2 regions of the Sphingomonas faeni genome follow, and region 2 is predicted to be linked to the other one. Evidence: riboswitches for the same ligand, from Rfam matches in the RefSeq annotation. Region 2 holds a riboswitch; the other holds the start of a gene.
The links. Region 2 has a riboswitch for cobalamin ahead of QFZ54_RS06175 (DUF1636 domain-containing protein). Riboswitches for the same ligand answer to the same signal wherever they lie in the genome.

Region 1 (5,572 bases), 200 kb from region 2:
ATTCGAGAGATCGACGCGGGTTTCGACCCGCAAGCGCATCGGCTGGCTGTTCGCAGGGCTGGTCGCGGCAAATATCGCCGCCTGGGGCTGGGCATTCTCGCTGTTCCACGCGCAGCCCCTCATGCTCGGCACGACCTTGCTCGCCTGGGGATTGGGCCTGCGTCACGCAGTCGACGCCGACCACATCGCCGCGATCGACAACGTAACCCGCAAACTCATGCAGGAAGGCCAGCGCCCGATCGCCGTCGGCTTCTGGTTCGCGATCGGCCATTCGGGGATCGTGCTCATCGCTGCCGTCGCGATCGCACTCACCGCCAGCGCACTGTCGCAGTTCGAGGCGTTCAAGCAGGTCGGCGGCGTGGTCGCGACGATGATCTCCGCGCTGTTCCTCTTCACGATCGCCGCGATGAACCTCATCATCCTCCGCTCGGTCTGGCGCACCTTCGGCCACGTCCGCGGCGGCGGCACCTATGTCGAGGAGGATCTCGACCTGCTGCTCGGCAGTCGCGGCCTGCTCGCGCGGCTGTTTCGCCCGATGTTCCGGCTGGTGACCCGAAGCTGGCACATGGCCCCGCTCGGCTTCCTGTTCGGCCTCGGCTTCGACACCGCCACGGAGGTCGCGATCCTCGGCCTTTCCGCGAGCCAGGCCGCCGACGGTCTGTCGATCGGCACCGTGCTCGTCCTCCCCGTGCTGTTCGCGACCGGCATGGCGCTGGTCGACACGGCGGACGGCGTCGTCATGCTAGGCGCGTACGAATGGGCGTTCGTGAAGCCGATCCGCAAGCTCTATTACAACATCACCATCACGCTGATCTCCGCCATAGTCGCGATCGCGATCGGAGGTATCGAGACGCTCGCGCTGCTCGGCGCAAAGCTCGGCCTGACCGGCGGCATCTGGGATCTGGCAGCCGCACTCGGCGAGAACTTCAACGGCCTCGGCTTCGCGATCATCGGCCTGTTCGTGCTGTGCTGGGTCCTGAGCTTCGCCATCTACCGCTGGAAACGCTTCGACGAGATCGAGGTGGTGCACGGGTAATATTACCTTCGTCATCCCGGGCTCGACCCGGGACCCAGAGCCAAGCACCGAATCGTGCGTGGCTCTGGGTCCTGACTTTCGTCAGGATGACGGAGGTGGAGTGCATTGGCACGCCCCCGGAATTCCTCTAACCCCACCCCGGAGGCTCGGTTCCACCGAACCTCACAGATCGCGCCGGTGCCCGGAAGGGCTTGAATGGGAATGCGGTGCGGGAGGATGTCCTCCCAATGCCGCGGCTGTCCCTGCAACTGTAAGCGGTGAGCGAGATGCACACGCCCTTCGTTTCGGAGGGCAGCCACTGGGTGAAAACCTGGGAAGGCGTACGTCGAGCCTCGACCCGCGAGCCAGGAGACCTGCCAGCGCAATGGTCGCTCTTGCTACGATCCAGGGGATGGTCGCGGCACGGTACTCCGTCTGAGCGACGAACGCGTGCGGCCGAAAGGTCGCGCGTGCGTGTGCTTCAGACGTCGAGGAAATAATCATGTCCGATCTTTCAAAGGTCCCCGTCACCATCGTCACCGGCTTCCTCGGTGCCGGCAAGACGACGCTCATCAGCCACCTGATCCGCAACGCGAACGGCCGCCGCCTCGCGGTCGTGGTAAACGAATTCGGCACGCTCGGCATCGACGGCGACATCCTCAAGGGCTGCGCGATCCCCGATTGCCCCGCCGAAAACGTCGTCGAGCTGGCCAATGGCTGCATCTGCTGCACCGTCGCCGACGACTTTATCCCGACCGTCGAAACGCTGCTCGCACTCGACCCGCGCCCCGACCACATCCTGATCGAGACCTCCGGCCTAGCGCTGCCCAAGCCGCTGCTGAAGGCATTCGACTGGCCCGCGATCCGCTCGCGCATCACCGTCGACGGCGTCATCGCGCTGGCCGATGCAGAGGCGGTCGCCGCCGGTCGCTTCGCCCCCGACGTCGCCGCGCTCGACGCCCAGCGCGCCGCAGACCCCAGCGTCGACCACGAGACGCCGCTGTCGGAAGTGTTCGAGGACCAGCTCGCCTGCGCAGATCTCGTACTGCTGACCAAGGTCGACCTCGCCGGCCCCGAAGGCGTTGCCAAGGCGCGCGCCGTGATCGCCGCCGAGTCCGCACGGCCGCTCCCGGTCATCGACCTGACCGACGGTGTCATCGATCCCCGCGTAATCCTCGGCCTCAACGCCGCTGCCGAAGACGACATTGCCAGCCGCCCCTCGCACCACGACGGCGAGGACGACCACGAGCATGACGATTTCGACAGCGTCGTCGTCGAACTCGGCGAAATCGCCGACCCTGCCGACCTGACCGCGAAGATCGAGGCGCTCGCCCGCAGCGCCGACATCCTTCGCGTGAAGGGTTACGCGGCGGTCGCCGGCAAGCCGATGCGCCTGCTCGTCCAGGCCGTCGGCGCCCGCGTCCGCACGCAATACGATCGCCCGTGGCGCGCAGGCGAACCACGCCGCACGCAACTCGTGGTCATCGCCGAGCACGACCGCATCGACGAGGCCCGCATCAAGGCCGCGCTGGACGCCTGAGCCCCGATGCACGTCGTCTTCCGCGAGACCCACGGGCTGGAGGAAAGCGCGGTCCCGCAGGACCTGGCCCAATCCCCCGCAGATCTCGTCGTCCTGTCCTTCTCCGACGGTGACCTCGGCGCGTTCGCCGCGGGCTGGAGACGTGCGGATGCCGCCGGAAGCCGACTGCCGTCGCTCCGCCTCGCAAACCTGACCGCGCTCCAGCACCCGCTCTCAGTAGACACCTATGTCGAGCAAACGTTGGCCGGCGCGAAGGGCATCCTGATTCGGCTGATCGGGGGCCGCTCCTATTGGAGCTACGGCCTGCAACAGGTCGAAAACCTCGCACGCGAGAAGGGCATCGCGCTCGCTGTTCTCGCCGCGGACGGTCGCATCGACACGCGCCTCGACGCCGCTTCGACGATCCCGCTGTCGACGCTGCGCCGCCTGGCCCATCTCTGCGACACCGGCGGCGCGGTTGCGGCCCAAGCGGCGCTGGCCCAGTTCGCACTGGCCGCCGGCTGCTACGCAGGCCCGGTAACCGGCGTCCGAGCGATCGCCGACGTCGGCGGCTGGCAACCGCACGACGGCGTGACCTGCCCGGCCGCATTCGAGCTCAACGCGCACCGCCCCCGCGTGCTGGTCGTATTCTACCGCTCCTACTTGACCGCCGCAGACCTCCACCCGATTGAAGCGCTCCATGCCGAACTGACGGCGCGAGGCTTCGACGTCATCGGCCTCTTCGCGCCCTCCTTGAAAGCCCCAGACGCAGCCGGTTGGCTATCCCGCTGGGTCACGGCCCTGAAGCCCGCTGCGATCGTCAACGCCACCGCGTTCTCTGCACGCGGCGCGAGCGACACGACCCCACTCGACGGCGCCAACGTCCCCGTCTTCCAGATTGCGCTCGCCACCTCCGACCGCGCAGCCTGGGCCGGTGCCACCCGCGGCCTGTCGCCCGCCGACCTCGCCATGCACGTGGTCCTTCCCGAAGTGGACGGCCGCCTCTTCGCCGGCGTCGCCAGCTTCAAGGAAGCCGCGGCGAGGGACGGTGACCTCGAATACACCCGCCGCGAACACCGCGCCGACCCCGCGCGCATCACTGCGATCGCTGCGCGGATCGAAGCCTGGACGAACCTTGCCAGCAAACCCGTCGCCGACCACCGCATCGCGATCGTCCTCTCGACCTATCCAGGCAAGGCTTACCAGATGGCGCACGCCGTCGGCCTCGACGCGCTCGCCTCTACGCAAGCGATCCTCGCCGACCTGACCGAAGTCGGCTACGCGATCACGCCCGACGCAACCGATCTGGCCACCTCGCGCATCCACTGGCCGCTCGCCGAGTACCGCAAAGCCCTCGTGCACCTCCCCGAAGCTCTGCGAAAGGACCTTCGGGAAACGTGGGGCGATCCAACGGGAGACTTCGCTTTCACCGCGATCGACCGGGGCGGGGCGCTCGTCGCCCTCCAACCCGAACGCGGCCGAACCGAGCACCGTGCGGAAGAGTATCACGACCTCTCGCGCTGCCCTTGCCACGCCTATGTCGCCTTCTACCTCTGGCTTCACGCGCGTGGCACCGATGCGCTGGTCCATGTCGGCGCGCACGGCACGCTCGAATGGCTCCCCGGCAAGTCGGTCGCGCTGTTCGACGCCTGCTGGCCCGAAGCGCTCGTCGGCGCGATGCCCGTCATCTACCCGTTCATCGTCAACGACCCCGGCGAAGCGGCGCAAGCCAAACGCCGCATCGGCGCGGTCACGCTCGGCCACGTCCCGCCGCCGCTCGAACGCACCCGCACCGGCGCCGGTCTCGGCCGCCTCGAAGCGCTGCTCGACGAATTCTCCAACGCCGACGGCCTCGATCCCGCGCGCCGCGACCGCCTGCAACGCGACATCCGCGACGAAGCCACCGCCACCGGCCTCGCCGCCACGCTGGGCCTCGACGACGCGCAGTCCCAGTCGGAAGCGATCACCCGCATCGACACGTTCGTCTGTGACGTGAAGGAAAGCCAGTACGGCGACGGCCTCCATATCTACGGCCGCGGCGAGCACGGCGCCGCCGAACGCCTCGGTCTCCGGTCCGCGCTCCAAGGCAAACGCGTCGCATCAGGCCCCTCCGGCTCCCCGTGGCGAGGCCGCGCCGACGTCCTCCCGACCGGCCGCAACCTCTACACCACCGATCCGCGTGCAGTCCCCTCGCGCGCCGCCCATACCCAAGGCGTAAAGCTCGCCGACGAACTCGTCCGCCGTCATCTGCAGGATCACGGCGACTACCCCCGCAATCTCGTCGTCGATCTCTGGGCGTCTGCGACAATGCGGACCGCAGGCGAAGAGTTCGCGATGGCGCTCCACCTGCTCGGCGCGGAGCCAGTGTGGGACATGCAGTCGGACCGCGTGAGGGGCGTCGAGATCCTGCCGCTGGCGAACTTCGACCGCCCCCGCATCGACGTCACGCTTCGTGTCTCCGGCCTGTTCCGCGACGCCTTCCCAACGCTCTGCACGATGTTCGGCCAGACCGTCCGAGCGCTCGCTGCACGCGACGAACCGGCAGACTGGAATCCCTTCGTCGGCAAGCCCGTCAGCGCTCGCGTCTACGGCCCCGAACCCGGCCGCTACGGCCTTAGCATGGGCGACGCCGCCGAAACCTACACGCCAGCGGCGCGACTGGAAGCCGGCAAAGCGTGGCTGTCCGCCTCCAGCCACGCGCTCGACGACGGCAACGACACGTTCGACCCGACCGGCATCCGCGACCGCGTCGCTGCAGCTGATGCCTTCGTCCACGTCCAGGACCTGCCCGAAACCGACCTCCTTCTCGCCGCCGACTATGCCGCGCACGAAGCCGGCTTCGCCGCCGCGCAATCGGTCGCAGGAGGGAGCGCCACGCTCTACCACCTCGACGCACGGAACCCGGACCAGGCCAAGGCCCGCCCGCTCAAGGAAGAGATCGCCCGCGTCGTCCACGCCCGCGCCGCCAACCCAGCCTGGGTCGACGGCATGATGCGCCACGGCTTTCGCGGGGGAGCGGAGATCGCCGCCACGCTCGA
Region 2 (5,572 bases):
CCTGGGTCCCCGCCTGCGCGGCGGAACAAGGAGCTTCAGGGTTACGCCACCAGACTAAGCGCAACCGCTTCCGCGACCTTGATGCCGTCGACTGCCGCGGACAGGATGCCCCCCGCATAGCCAGCGCCTTCGCCCGCCGGGAACAGGCCTGCGGTGTTGAGGCTCACGAAATCATCGCCCCGCGTGATCCTGACGGGCGACGAGGTCCGGGTCTCCACCCCCGTCAGCACCGCGTCAGGATGATCGTAGCCGGGAATTTCACGCCCAAACGCAGGCAATGCTTCCCGCAAAGCGGTGATCGCGAACTCCGGCAGGCATTCGGACAGGTCGGTCATGTGCACGCCTGGCTTGTACGACGGGATCACCGAGCCGGGCGCGGTCGACGCGCGCCCCGCGAGCAGATCGCCAATCCGTTGCGCGGGAGCCTTGTAGTTCGAGCCGCCCGCGACATAGGCGCGCGACTCCCAGTGGCGTTGCAGTTCGATTCCCGCCAGCGGGTGGCCGGGATAGTCGCGCTCGGGGTCGATGCCGATCACGATCCCCGAGTTCGCGTTGCGTTCGTTGCGCGAATATTGGCTCATGCCGTTGGTCGCGACGCGGCCCTCTTCGGAGGTTGCTGCGACGACGGTGCCGCCCGGGCACATGCAGAAGCTATAGACGGTACGCCCGTTTTTGCAGTGGTGCGACAGGCTGTACGCCGCCGCGCCGAGATCGGGGTGGCCCGCGCAGGGGCCGAAGCGGGCTTCGTCGATCCAGGATTGCGGATGTTCGATGCGGACGCCGATCGAGAAGGGCTTCGCCTCGACATGCACGCCCTTCGCGTGCAGCATCTCGAACGTGTCGCGCGCGCTATGGCCGACCGCGAAGACGACGTGGTTGGCTTCGAGATAGTCGCCGGTGCTCAGGTGGAGGCCGCGTAATTGCCGCGTGCCGGCCTCCTCGACGATGTCTAGGCCGTCGACGCGGGTCGAGAAGCGGTACTCGCCGCCGAGCGCCTCGATCGTCTTGCGCATGCTCTCGACCATCGTGACGAGGCGGAAGGTGCCGATATGCGGGTGCGCTTCGGTGAGGATTTCGGGCGGCGCGCCGGCTTTGACGAACTCGGTCAGGACCTTTCGACCCAAGTGGCGCGGGTCCTTGATCTGGCTCCAGAGCTTGCCGTCGGAGAAGGTGCCGGCGCCGCCCTCGCCGAACTGGACGTTGGATTCAGGGTTGAGGACGCTCTTGCGCCAGAGGCCCCAGGTGTCCTTGGTACGCTCGCGGACGACTTTGCCGCGGTCGAGGATGATCGGGCGGAAGCCCATCTGCGCTAGGATCAGGCCGGCGAAGAGGCCGCAGGGCCCTGCGCCGACGACGACTGGGCGGGGGCCGGTGTAGCTCGGACCGCCTTTGGTGACGAAGCGATAGCCGGTGTCCGGGGTACGCTGGACGTGGCGATCTTTCCGGAAGCGGGTGAGGACGGTGTCCTCGTTCTTCAGCGTGACGTCGACCGAATAGACGAGCTGGATGTCCATCTTGTCGCGTGCATCGTGCGCGCGCCTCGCGATCGTGTAGCGGATCAGGTCGCGCGGGGTGACGCGCAGGCGATCGCGGATCGCGGCGGGGAGCGCTTCGTCGGCGTGGTTGAGCGGGAGCTTGAGATCGGTGATGCGGAGCATGGGGGACGCTCTAGCGCCGCGCGCCGCGATCCGCCATCGGGTGCAGGAGAGGACATGATCATGCGGACCGACGACGAGCAGAATGCCAAGAGCGCTAAGCGCAAGGAGGTCCACGATAAGATCGTCGCGAGCAAGACGATCGAGAAGGGCTTGATCATCGTCCACACCGGCAAGGGCAAGGGCAAGTCGACCGCCGCGTTCGGCATGGCGGTGCGGATGATCGGGCATGGGCGGAAAGTCGGCGTGGTGCAGTTCGTCAAGGGCGCGATGGCGACCGGCGAGAAGGCGATCTTCGATGCGTTTCCGGACCTGTGCGAGTTCAAGCCGATGGGCGAGGGGTTCACCTGGGATACGCAGGACCGCGCGCGGGATATCGCGGTGGCGCGCGAGGGTTGGGACGAGGTGAAGCGAATGATCGCCGATTCGTCTTATGCGATGGTGGTCGCGGACGAGCTGAACATCGTGTTGCGGTATGAGTATCTGCCGGTCGACGAGGTGCTGGCGGTGCTGTCGGCCAAGCCCGAGATGACGCATGTCGTGGTGACGGGGCGGAACGCACCGGATGCGCTGATCGAGGCGGCGGATCTGGTAACCGAGATGACGCAGGTGAAGCATCCGTTCCGGTCGGGGGTGAAGGCTCAAGCGGGCGTGGAGTTCTAAGGCGATTTCACGCGAAGGTTCTGCCGGTCACGGCGCTAGCCAAAAATGCTACGTCATCCTGACGAAAGTCAGGACCCAGAGCCACGAAGGCTACCGCCCGTTACCCTGGGTCCTGACTTTCGTCAGGATGACGGCGGATTGGTGGAACTGCTGGAGCGAGCGCCCAACGGCGCGCCGCCATCTTGCGTCCCCCCAGCCCCGCGCCTATCGCTCGACTTGCGACAGGTTTTCCCGAGGCGGCAACGCGTAGGGAAATGAAAATGGGAACGGGAAACACCCGGCTGCCCCTGCAACTGTACGCGGCGAGCCATCGTGCCACATGCCATTGGGATACTCCCGAGAAGGCGGCTCGGACGGCGTTGACCCGCGAGCCAGGAGACCTGCCTGTCGCGGTCGTCTTTCGTCCGGCCAGGGTGCGCCGAACGGACGGGTAACACCCCGAGCGACGACATCGCTTCGCGTCGCGCGGAGGCCGGAGGCGTGCGCCTTTTGCCCCTCGCGCGGTGCGGGATCGACTGTCCGAAGGGGTAACTATGCCAGGTTCACATCAAGTTGCGATCGTCTTGGAACGGACATGCTGAAGTCGGTCGAGGACGGCGTCGCGGTGGTCGCGTGCAATACGTGTCGCCATTCCGCGGACGCGCGCGACGACGAGCAGGGCCAACGCGGCGGCGCGCGGCTGGTCAGCGCGTTAAAGGCAGTACAGGCGAGCGATCCCGCTTATGCCGACGTCACCGTGCAGGAGATGCCGTGCCTGTTCGCGTGCCAGGATTTCTGCACGATCCACCTGCGCGCACCCGCCAAGGTCGGCTATGTGCTCGGCCGGTTCGAGCCGACCGAGGATTCCGCGCGCGCGATCCTCGATTACGCGCGGCTCTACGGCGACAGCGCGTTCGGGCAGGTGCCGTTCAAGCAATGGCCGCAGGGTGTGAAGGGCCATTTCATCACGCGCACGCCGCCCGCTGGGTTCGTCGTCGAATGACCGCATTCGCAACGCCCGTCGCGTTTCTGGCGGCCTTGCGCGGCTTGCCGCAGGCGGACGCCGCGGCGCGATCCGCGGCGATCACCCGGGAGGGGGAACTGACCAAGCCGCCAGGCTCGCTCGGGCGGCTGGAGGATATCGCGGTCTTCATGGCCGGCTGGCAGGCTAACCCGCTGCCTCGGCTCGATCGCGGTAGTGCGGTCGTGTTTGCAGGCAATCACGGCATCGTCGCGCGCGGTGTGAGTGCGTTCCCGGCCTCGGTCACCGCGCAGATGGTCGCCAATTTCCAGCATGGCGGCGCGGCGATCAACGCGCTGTCGCGCGCGGCGGGCCTTGAGCTGAAGATCGTATCGCTCGATCTCGACCGGCCGACCGCAGACTTCACCGAAGCCCCGGCGATGTTGGAGGAGGAGTGCCTCGGCGCGATCAACGCTGGCGCGGCGGCTGTCGCGGATGCGCCCGATCTGCTCGTGCTCGGCGAGCTGGGGATCGGCAATTCGACTACCGCTGCGGCGCTATGTCTGGCGAGCTTGGGCGGGGCGGCGAGCGACTGGGTAGGGCCGGGTACCGGCGTCGATGGCGAGGGCATCGCACGGAAGATCGCCGTCGTCGAGGCTGGGGTCGCGCTGCACCGGGATGCACTGGGCACGCCGTTCGAGATCTTGCGGCGGCTCGGCGGACGCGAACTGGCGGCGATCGCGGGTGCGGTGGTCGCGGCACGGCAGGCGAGCGTGCCGGTGATGCTCGACGGCTTCATCTGCTGTTCGGCTGTGGCACCGTTGGCTGCTGCGTGCCCCGACATTCTCGCGCATTGCCTTGCCGGGCATGTCTCGGCCGAGCCGGGGCATCGTCTTTTGCTCAAGCGCATGGGGCTCGAGCCGTTGCTATCGCTCGGCATGCGGCTGGGTGAGGGCAGCGGAGCAGCTACCGCGACGTTGCTCGTCCGCGCGGCACTGGCGGTCCATGCGGAGATGGCGACGTTCGCCGAGGCGGGCGTTTCGGCGGCGTGAGCGCGTACATGCTGTACCTGATGCGGCATGGTGCGCCCGCGGTGGCGGGTCGGTTGCTTGGGCGAACCGACGACCCGGCAACCGAGGCAGGGATCGCCGCCTGCGTCGCACGCGCGAAGGGCATCGCGGTGGAACGAATCAGAGCATCCGATCTGATCCGCGCGCGTGCCTGTGCGGATGAGATCGGTGGGCCGCGCGGCGTTTCGGTCGAGGTCGATCCACGCTGGCGGGAACTCGACTTCGGCACCTGGGACGGTTTGGCCCCCGCTGCGATAGAGCCCGCCGAGTTGGCGGCGTTCTACGATGATCCCGATGCCTCACCACCGCCCGATGGCGAACGCTGGTCCGCGTTGCAGGACCGTGTGGCGCGCGCACTGGCAGAGATGCCACCGGTCTCGACATTGGTGGTGACGCATGGCGGCGCGATCCGGGCGGCGCTCGCGGAATTGTGCGGGTTCGATCGACGGCAGATCTGGGCGTTCGACCTGCCCTATGCCGCGCTCGTCTCGCTGCGCATATGGCCGCGCCCGAGTCGGACCGTGCAGATCGTCGGGCTGGCGGCATGAAACGGTTGATCGTCGCGTTCGGCTTTCTGACCCGCCTGCCGATGCCGCGCGTTGAGGTGACCTCGACTGATTTCGCCGCCGCCATTCGGTTCTACCCTGTCGTTGGTCTCGTGATCGGCCTGATCGTCGCGGCGGCCGGATGGGCGGGTGCGCTAGTCGATCCGTGGATGGGGGCCGGTGCTGCCCTGCTGACCTGGATCGCGGTGACGGGGGCGCTGCATCTCGATGGGCTTGCCGACCTCGCCGACGGGCTGGGCGCAGCGCATGGCGATCGGACGCGCCTGCTTGCTGTCATGGCCGATCCGCATATCGGGAGCTTCGGCGTCGTCGCGATCGTCTGCCAGATGCTCGCCAAGCTCGTGCTGCTGCATGCCGTAGGGGTGGGCTGGGGGCTGGCCCTTGTGCCGTTCGCGGCGAGGATGGGGCCGCTCGCATGGGCGAGACTGTTGCCGCCACTACGGCCCGGCGGGCTCGGCGCAGCGGTCGCCGGCGCGGTCCGCGCCCGCGATCTGCTGGGATGGGGCCTGTTGCTCGCGCTCGCGGCCGTCGCGGTGCCGGCGCTGATCGCTCTCCCGCTGCTCGTGCTCGGCGTCGCGGCATGGTTGCGGCGGACGCTGGGCGGCGTGACCGGCGACGCGCATGGCGCCGGGATCGAGATCCTCGAGACCGGTCTGCTAGTCGCGCTCGCGGTGGCCG

Region 1: linked by a shared signal. The riboswitch ahead of cobW (cobalamin biosynthesis protein CobW) and the one ahead of QFZ54_RS06175 (DUF1636 domain-containing protein) in region 2 are both predicted to bind cobalamin.

What each region holds. Positions count from the first base shown of each region.
Region 1 is NZ_JAUSZF010000001.1:1,129,745-1,135,316, reverse strand. Features, by position in the region: gene QFZ54_RS05310 (HoxN/HupN/NixA family nickel/cobalt transporter) at 1-1,036, shown strand, start outside; cobalamin riboswitch at 1,195-1,411, shown strand; gene cobW (cobalamin biosynthesis protein CobW) at 1,518-2,555, shown strand; gene cobN (cobaltochelatase subunit CobN) at 2,562-5,572, shown strand, end outside.
Region 2 is NZ_JAUSZF010000001.1:1,329,368-1,334,939, reverse strand. Features, by position in the region: gene QFZ54_RS06185 (NAD(P)/FAD-dependent oxidoreductase) at 42-1,658, opposite strand; gene cobO (cob(I)yrinic acid a,c-diamide adenosyltransferase) at 1,713-2,318, shown strand; cobalamin riboswitch at 2,525-2,720, shown strand; gene QFZ54_RS06175 (DUF1636 domain-containing protein) at 2,893-3,300, shown strand; gene cobT (nicotinate-nucleotide--dimethylbenzimidazole phosphoribosyltransferase) at 3,297-4,310, shown strand; gene QFZ54_RS06165 (histidine phosphatase family protein) at 4,307-4,876, shown strand; gene cobS (adenosylcobinamide-GDP ribazoletransferase) at 4,873-5,572, shown strand, end outside; gene QFZ54_RS06155 (cobyric acid synthase) at 5,551-5,572, opposite strand, start outside.